Regions from separate parts of the Picosynechococcus sp. NKBG15041c genome, predicted to be linked through region 3. Evidence: predicted binding sites of a transcription regulator. Region 3 holds the regulator's gene; each other region holds the start of a gene.

Region 1 (2,203 bases), 1.4 Mb from region 3:
CCCGTGTACGGTTGATTAATTCTCAGCTTCCCCCCGAAGCCAAAGAACTCGATAAGGAACTGCGCGAAGTCCTCAAGTCTAAGGATGAAGCCGTGCGTTCCCAAGATTTCGATAAGGCGGGAGAACTGCGCGATCGCGAAATGGAGATCAAAACTGAAATTCGGGCGATCGCCGCAAGCCAGAAAGAGAAAAGCACCGATATCGATGCTGTGGTCGATGCTGAAGAGATCGCCCATATCGTCGCCTCTTGGACAGGGGTGCCCCTCAACAAGCTCACCGAGAGCGAGTCTACCAAGCTCCTCAACATGGAAGACACCCTACACCAGCGCCTAATTGGTCAGGAAGATGCGGTCAAGGCCGTATCCCGAGCCATCCGTCGCGCCCGGGTCGGTCTGAAAAATCCCAACCGTCCGATCGCCAGCTTTGTCTTCTCTGGGCCCACCGGGGTGGGTAAAACGGAGCTCACCAAAGCTCTCGCTGCCTACTTCTTCGGTTCTGAAGATGCGATGATTCGCCTCGACATGTCCGAATTTATGGAACGGCATACCGTTTCTAAGTTGATTGGTTCTCCTCCAGGCTATGTCGGCTATAACGAAGGCGGTCAACTCACCGAAGCTGTGCGCCGTCGTCCCTACACCGTCATTCTCTTTGACGAAATCGAGAAGGCTCACCCCGACATCTTCAATATGCTCCTGCAAATCCTTGAAGATGGACGCCTCACCGATGCCAAAGGACGCACCGTCGACTTCAAAAACACCCTGATTATCTTGACTTCTAACATCGGTTCCAAGGTGATCGAAAAAGGTGGCGGTGGCCTTGGGTTCGAGTTTGGTGAAGATGCTGCCGAGTCCCAATACAACCGGATTCGCTCCTTGGTGAACGAAGAATTAAAACAATACTTCCGCCCCGAATTCCTCAACCGTCTCGACGAAATCATCGTCTTCCGTCAGCTCAACAAAGAGGAAGTCAAGGAAATCTCCGAAATTCTTCTCAAGGATGTCTTTAAGCGCCTAACAGAGCAGGAAATCACCCTACAAGTGACCGACAAATTTAAGGAACGTCTTGTGGAAGAAGGCTATAACCCCTCCTATGGGGCGCGTCCCTTACGTCGGGCGATCATGCGCTTGTTAGAGGATGTTCTCGCTGAGGAAATCCTCTCGGGCCGTGTTGGTTCTGGTGATACGGCGATCGTCGATATCAACGAAGAAGGAAAAGTGGCCGTCAGTAAGGCAGAAAAAACCCTAGAGCTGGCTAAACAACCAGGCTAGTTTTCCTAAGAAGACTGACCCTAAGACCTTTATGTCAGCCTTAAAATTTAAGTGATTTAACCCTGGGGAGCCTGAGAGCTCCCCTTTTTTATCTGTCAAGGAGAGGTGATTCTTAAGTTTTCCTGATTTTTTTGGGGATTTTCTTGGTTCGATGTAACAATGACTACAGAAAGTATTTTGAGGCTCAGTGAGGAAATCTCTATGAAATTAACCTATCGTGGTGTTTCCTATGATTATCGCCCTGCAACGTTAGAAGTAATGGAAGGGGATATCGTGGGTCGTTATCGTGGGCAGACAATCCGCCGCCACTGTGTAGCCGAAACTCTTGAGCGTCCTGAGGTGGAATCTGTATTACTCCACTATCGGGGGAATACTTACCAAAGTCTTCAAGCTGTGCCCGAGGTCTTACCCCAACGCCAAGCTGCAGCTGCCGCTTGTCCTGTGCAAGTTTTGCCATTGACAAAGCTGATGGGTCAAGATGCTCGCCGGATTCATTTAGAAAATATGCGCCATAGTCTTGAGCGTCGCTTGCAAACAGCCCAAGCTCGGGGGGATGAGCATTTGATTAGCTTATTGCAACAGGAATCCAATGCTTTGCCTTCGATGTAAGCGGGGCTGACACAGTTATCAATTAAGCACAATAGAAAAATATTTTGGAAGTGGTTTTGTGGCTGCTTCCTTTTTTATTTGGGTTTAACAATTGGGGCGATCGCCCTGGGTGAGATTTCCTTCTTCGGGAATAATGGAGAGAATGGTGTTTGCTAAGTAATGATGCGCATTTTATTGGTAGATGATGAACGAGAGTTGCGGGGAGCCCTCAGCCAAATTTTGGGGCGCGAAGGGTACTTGGTTGATCTAGCAGAAACGGGTCAGCAGGGGTTAGAGTTAGCCTTTAACAAAGATTATGATCTCCTAATTTTGGACTGGATGTTACC
Region 2 (2,203 bases), 1.3 Mb from region 3:
GTTGAGGTTCATCGGTGCAGAGTATCGAACAAAAATATGGACGTCTCAAGGAGCAACTTCTGCTGGGTTTGCTCATGCTTATGGGGCTATTTCTCCTCGGCATGGGGTGGTTTGTTGCCGTTGAGCATTGGTCTTGGGTCGATGCTGCCTATATGACCATTATCACCCTGGCAACGGTGGGCTTTGGGGAAATTCATCCCCTCGGCGATCGCTCCCGGATCTTTACCAGTATTCTAATCCTGCTGGGCCTCATTGCCGGGGGATACATAGTAAATCGCTTTGTGGAAGCGATGGCCAGCGGTTATTTTCAGGAGATCAGACGGTTGAAAGAATATCAACAGCAAATTAATGAACTCAATAACCATTACATTGTCTGTGGTCTGGGGCGTACTGGGCAGCAGGTGGCCAAAGAATTCGTCGCAGAAAAAATTGCGTTTGTGGTTATTGATCTTGACCCCGAACGGATCGAGATCGCCGAGGCCGAAAATTATATCTGCATTCAGGGAGATGCGACCTTAGATCAATATCTCCAGGCGGCAAGAATTGAGCAAGCCATTGGCTTGGTGGCCGCCCTCACCTCCGATGCAGAAAATCTCTACACCGTGCTCTCGGCCAAAACATTGAATCCAAAGATCCGGGCGATCGCCAGGGCCAGCACTGAAGAAGCCATCGAAAAATTACGTCGGGCCGGGGCCGATGCCGTTGTTTCACCATACATTACCGGGGGGCGTCGCTTAGCTGCTGCCGCCCTTAGACCCCAGGTCATGGACTTTGTTGATGGCATTCTCACTGGCACAGAGCATTCCTATTACCTCGAAGAAGTCCGTGTCGATAGTAATTACAGCGGTTATGTTGGCCGTAGCCTGAGTCAAGCTCGCCTCCGGGTCAAATCCGGAGCTTTGGTGCTTGCAATTCGTCGGCAAGATGGGGAACTAATCCCTGGCCCCACGGGGGATACATTACTTTTATTGGGGGATGTCTTGATTTGTATGGGCACGGCTGAGCAGCTGCGCAAACTCAACAGCATTCTGCTGCCCGTTCAAACCGATGGCTCCCTGCGGCCCCCCAATCGTTAGCGTTTCTTGAAACAAGTTCTTGATTCAGCCCAGGGTCAAACGATCTTGATACAAACTTTTGTTAATATTGATACCAACTTCAAATTCTTGAGATAAGAGGCATTTCCCCACCATGACTGACAAAAAAATTGTTGTTTCTCCGTCTATCCTTTCAGCGGATTTTAGCCGCCTTGGTGAAGATATTAAAGCCGTTGATGAAGCTGGGGCGGACTGGATTCATGTCGATGTCATGGATGGTCGTTTTGTGCCAAACATCACCATCGGGCCGTTAATTGTTGAAGCGATTCGTCCCTACACCAAAAAGCCTTTGGATGTGCACTTGATGATTGTTGAGCCTGAGAAATATGTCGCAAATTTTGCGAAAGCTGGCGCTGATATCATCTCTGTCCATGCCGAGCACAATGCTTCTCCTCACCTCCACCGCACCCTCTGCCAAATTCGTGAGCTGGGCAAAAAGTCTGGGGTTGTACTCAATCCTTCTACCCCCCTCGACATCATTGAGCACGTGCTGGATGTGTGTGACCTGATTCTGATCATGAGTGTGAACCCCGGCTTCGGGGGTCAAAGCTTTATTCCTTCCATGGTGCAAAAAATCGAAAAGCTCCGGGCCATGTGTGATGAGCGCGGCTTGGATCCTTGGATCGAAGTTGACGGCGGCATCAAGCCTTCTAATGCTTGGCAGGTCATCGATGCAGGTGCGAATGCGATCGTGGCCGGTTCTGCGGTCTTCGGTGCGCCTGATTATGCTGAAGCGATCGAAGGGATTCGTAACAGCAAAAAGCCGGCAGCGGTAGCGGCTTAGGGAGCATATTTTCCGAAATCTCCGATTACGAAGGGAGACTTGGGAAAAGTAAATAAGTGAATTGTTGAGGAGAGGCGGTGTTGCTTCTCCTCAATTTTTATGGGGATTTTGTGGGCAACTTTCGGCTCGGGAAGATCCGGTGCCATAATCAAATTATCTTCCGGGAAATGCTGTTGTGAAAGAGTCGGATTTGCGTCGGTTGGCAGAACAAGGAAATCCCCAGGCGATCGCCCAAATTTTAAAGTCATTATTTGCGCCGTACCAGATCCGCGTCATCGTCAAACGGGTGGCGGATAAACATCTAAAAATTCAACTAGAAGGTTTT
Region 3 (2,203 bases):
TGGGCCACCCGGGCCTCGAAATCAGGGTTGGTGCCGCCAGTGGCCATGACCGCGTTACGATTGGCCTCCCGGAGGAGCTGGTCAATCGCTTGGTTGGCGGCGCTGGGGTCGAGGATGCGCACCACCCCAAAGGCGAGCACTTGACCCGTTGTAAGAGCAACATTGCCACTCCGGAAGTTGATATAACTGGCTTCGAGAATGTTGACCTGTTCTTCGAGGGTGCCAATTTGACCTTCTAGCCCCGTGAGAATTTGATCTTTTTGGGCGATCGACTGGTCTAGTTGAGCAATGCGATTATCGCGGTCATTGATCTCTGCTTGGAGCTGACTCTGTTGATTTTCCAGGGCGACGATTTGCTGAGAACGTTCCTCAATTACTGTATTTTGACGATTTAATTGAGCCCGGAGAGATTCACTCTGGGTTTGGAGGCGATCGCGCTGTTCCCGGAGCGTTCTTTGCTCCGTGGTGAGGGCGGTGATATCTGCTTGGAGATCTGCGGCTTGGCTCCGAAACCGCTCTAGTTGGGTCTGGGCCTCTGCAAATCTTCCTTCAATTTCTTGGAGCTCCTGTTCTGCTTCGAGGCGATCGCTGCGAGCGGTTGCCAACTCCTGTTCAATTTGTTCCTTTTCCGCCGTCACATCCAACAATTCTTGACGCCGCTGGGCCAAAATTTCATCCAACTGAAAAACCCCTTGGCGCAAGGATTTGCTTAAGCCAAACAACAGTCCCAGGGTGCTTGCTGCGATCACGGTTCCCGTCATCACTGTCACCACTACCGCCGTCTGTTTTGGCCGCAGATTAAACAGCGTCAACCGCGCTTTGCCGACCTTGCTCCCCAGGCGATCGCCCAATGCCGCCAAAATGCCCCCCAAAATGAGCACCGAAAATATTAGTACAAAAGCACTAGTCATTTAACACCAGGCGATATCTAAACCCAAAAGTACCACCCATCTACTGTAACGTTAAGCGAACTGTTGGCTCAGGTTTACCGGATCATGGACAGTAATTTTCTTTTTGTAGATCGAAATCATGTTCTCCTCCCGGAGTTCCCCCAAAAGGCGTGTCACTGTTACCCTGGTTGAGCCAATCGCCTCGGCGATCGCCTGGTGCGACAACTTGAGGTCAATGCGAATCCCTTCATCGGTCGGCACCCCAAAATCCCGACAGAGAATCAACAAGAAACTGACCAAGCGTGAACCCATATCCCGGTGAGCCAGGGTTTCGATCATCATCTCCGTCTGCAAAATTCGCGACGATAGTCCCTTGAGCATCAACATCGCCAGCTCAGGGTGCTCATTCAAAGCCTTCTGTACCTGCTCAATGGGGGCCGACAACAATTCCACTGGCGTAAAAGCCACCGCATGGTAAAACCGGTCTGACTTTTGCCCCGTCAACAGCGATAGCACCCCAAACACACTATTTTCCCGTAGGAGTGCTACCGTAATTTCTTCCCCAGCCTCATAAACCCGTGATAGTCGCACCGCCCCCTTGAGGAGAAAGTAAACCCGCTCCGCTGGATCGCCTGGGAAGAAAATTGTTTTGCCCCGGTCGTAATTTTCCACCACAGGCGGGAAAGGGCCGCTATGAAACTGACGAAATGCCGTCGCAAGATCCGTAACTTGAGTTGCAGGTGATTCAGACACAGGATTGGCAGAAAAAGGAGGTTGGTTGAAATCGGGGTTATACATAGATTCTGTTGGGCAAGGTTTTTTCACCAAGGTGGGTACAACATCCGTGCTCAGTGTGCAGAGACCATAAGCATTCCCCTTAAACTAAATCTTATCCTGGTATAGTATTTTGTACTTTTTGCTTCAAAATAATTATGGATTTCTGGGTCAGTCTCGCGTAATTTTCTAAAATTTCCCGTGATTTGCCCTAAAGCAGCCATTTGCACAGAGGCCAGCGGCAGGCGAAGATGATAAGCGCTGTCTGCCTGGCTCGAATTTTTATACCTTTTGGGAACCCATATGCTTGATTTAACTGGAAAAAATGCCCTGGTGACGGGGATTGCAAATAATAAATCCATTGCCTGGGGCATCGCCCAACAATTGCACGCCGCTGGAGCAAATATCGGCGTTACCTACCTCCCCGATGATAAGGGCCGTTTTGAGAAAAAAGTGGGTGAATTGGTTGCCCCACTGAACCCGAGTCTTTTCCTCCCCTGCAATGTGCAGGATGATGCCCAGGTGGATCAAGTATTTGA
Region 4 (2,203 bases), 750 kb from region 3:
CAGACCTCAAACGAATTGTGATCAAGCTCAATGAGGGCTTTTCTGGGGAAGGAAATGCGGTGTTAACCCTCCCGTTTGATTCCCCAGGAACAAGTTTTGCGGAACGGTGTACACAAATCACCAAAGCACTTCCCCGATTAAGCTTTCAAGCGGCCGGGGAAACCTGGGATAATTTTGCCTCCCGCGTTCCCGAACTGGGGGCGATCGCCGAAGCTTTTATCGAAGGAGAAACCAAGCGATCGCCAAGCGTCCAGGGACTAATCACCCCTGGGGGCGACGTACGGATCCTCTCGACCCATGACCAAATCCTCGGCGGTAGCGACGGCCAGATTTACTTAGGCTGTCATTTCCCCGCCGCCAGTGAATATCGTCTCCAATTGCAAGAGCTGGGCCTCAAGGTAGGGAAAGCCCTCGCTGCAAAAGGCGCCATGGAACGCTATGGCGTCGATTTCATCGCCACCGAAAATACCAATGGCAGCTGGGATCTCCAGGCGATCGAAATCAATCTGCGCAAAGGTGGGACAACTCACCCCCTGATGACCCTGCAACTCCTGACCAATGGCTTCTATGACTGGTCTACTGGATCATTTTTTACCCCCCAGCATCAGCCAAAATATTACATCGCCTCCGATAACCTACAAAAGCCCCAATACCAAGGTCTACTCCCAAGCGACTTGATGGATATCATTGCCGCCCATGGTCTTCATTTCGATAGCAGCACCAAGACAGGCAGCGTCTTTCACCTAATGGGAACCTTATCTGAATTTGGTAAACTTGGGCTGACTAGCATCGGCAACTCCCCCACGGAAGCTGCCCAAATTTATCAACAGGTAGAACAGGCCCTGGACATAGAAACAACTCGCCAAAATCCTGCTACAGTGACGCTCCCCCTTACCTGGTAAAACCCTGTTGTTTTTTGAAAAAAGTTATGTATTCTTCGCATGTTCTCCGGAAATCTTTTGAGAAATGTAGAAAATGCATTGCATTCTCAAAAAAAAGGATTAACAAACAGGCAATGTTACTTAAGATACAAAACTTTATGGCTAGAAATTCGACTCTCTTAATTATCGATTCCTAATTAGGCATTCACAAAACCTTGGGAAAAGATGTTGTTAATTGTTGTCTGCACTATCCATGTCGCATGGGCTATGGATGTCGCAATAATTCCTAATTTTCATCGCCTTCAAGCTAATTAGAACTATGAGCAATCTTTCCCGTCGCAAGTTTATTTTTACTGCAGCTAGTGCGGCTGTTGGTACGACGATTCTCCATGCCTGTGGCAGTTCGCAAACATCTCAAACTTCTACCCCTGCGCCCACCGTAGAATCTGTACTCGCGCCGGAGGATGCCCCAGAAACCAATGTTGTTAAACTAGGCTTTATTGCTCTTACTGACTCCGCCCCATTAATCGTCGCTAAAGAAAAAGGTTTCTTTGACAAATATGGGATGACTGGGGCAGAAATTCTCAAGCAAGCTTCTTGGCCTGTGACCCGTGACAATATCGAACTGGGTTCCGCTGGGGGAGGCATTGATGGAGCACATATTCTGACACCAATGCCTTATTTAATGACCTTGGGAACAATTACGAACAGTGGGCCTGTGCCGATGTATATCTTGGCACGGTTAAATACCAATGGCCAAGGAATTTCTGTCAGTAATGAGTATAAAGATTTGAATGTGACTGTTGATAGTTCACCCTTAAAGGATGTTTTTGCCCAAGCAAAGGCAGGCGGCAAAGACATTAAATGTGCCATGACTTTTCCTGGGGGAACCCATGATCTCTGGATGCGCTACTGGTTAGCCGCAGGGGGCATCGATCCGAACAATGATGTTTCAGTCATTCCTGTACCGCCACCCCAGATGGTTGCCAATATGAAGGTGAGTAACATGGAGGCCTTCTGTGTCGGTGAGCCTTGGAATGCGCAATTGATTAACCAGGATGTTGGGTATAGCGCGTTGGTAACTGGAGAATTGTGGAAAGATCACCCAGAGAAAGCCTTGGGTTTACGGCAGGATTGGGTTGATGCAAACCCGAAGGCCGCAAAGTCGGTCTTGATGGCGGTACTGGAGGCACAACAGTGGTGTCAGGATCCAGCAAACGTTGACGAAATGTGTGAAATTGTCTCCCAAGACAAATGGTTTAGGGTGCCAGTGGCGGATATTGTGGAGCGTTCAAAAGGCAATATTGACTATGGCGATGGCC

What was found. Region 3 encodes NtcA, which controls nitrogen genes in cyanobacteria. Its sites were predicted from a motif close to TTTGTANCNNNNGNTACAAA; they were not measured.
Region 1: ACZ45B_RS00010 (DUF4278 domain-containing protein) is a predicted target of NtcA. The motif match lies at 1,419-1,438, and genes of this name have one in related genera.
Region 2: rpe (ribulose-phosphate 3-epimerase) is a predicted target of NtcA. The motif match lies at 1,134-1,153, and genes of this name have one in related genera.
Region 4: ACZ45B_RS10675 (CmpA/NrtA family ABC transporter substrate-binding protein) is a predicted target of NtcA. The motif match lies at 1,015-1,034, and genes of this name have one in related genera.

The regions. Positions count from the first base shown of each region.
Region 1 covers NZ_AP040363.1:1,199-3,401, forward strand. Annotated here, with positions in the region: gene ACZ45B_RS00005 (ATP-dependent Clp protease ATP-binding subunit) at 1-1,268, shown strand, start outside; gene ACZ45B_RS00010 (DUF4278 domain-containing protein) at 1,470-1,877, shown strand; gene rppA (two-component system response regulator RppA) at 2,040-2,203, shown strand, end outside.
Region 2 covers NZ_AP040363.1:203,691-205,893, reverse strand. Annotated here, with positions in the region: gene ACZ45B_RS01000 (potassium channel family protein) at 15-1,076, shown strand; gene rpe (ribulose-phosphate 3-epimerase) at 1,189-1,878, shown strand; gene ACZ45B_RS00990 (hypothetical protein) at 2,054-2,203, shown strand, end outside.
Region 3 covers NZ_AP040363.1:1,474,101-1,476,303, forward strand. Annotated here, with positions in the region: gene ACZ45B_RS07150 (DUF3084 domain-containing protein) at 1-911, opposite strand, end outside; gene ntcA (global nitrogen regulator NtcA) at 963-1,688, opposite strand; gene fabI (enoyl-ACP reductase FabI) at 1,968-2,203, shown strand, end outside.
Region 4 covers NZ_AP040363.1:2,225,748-2,227,950, reverse strand. Annotated here, with positions in the region: gene ACZ45B_RS10680 (peptide ligase PGM1-related protein) at 1-902, shown strand, start outside; gene ACZ45B_RS10675 (CmpA/NrtA family ABC transporter substrate-binding protein) at 1,201-2,203, shown strand, end outside.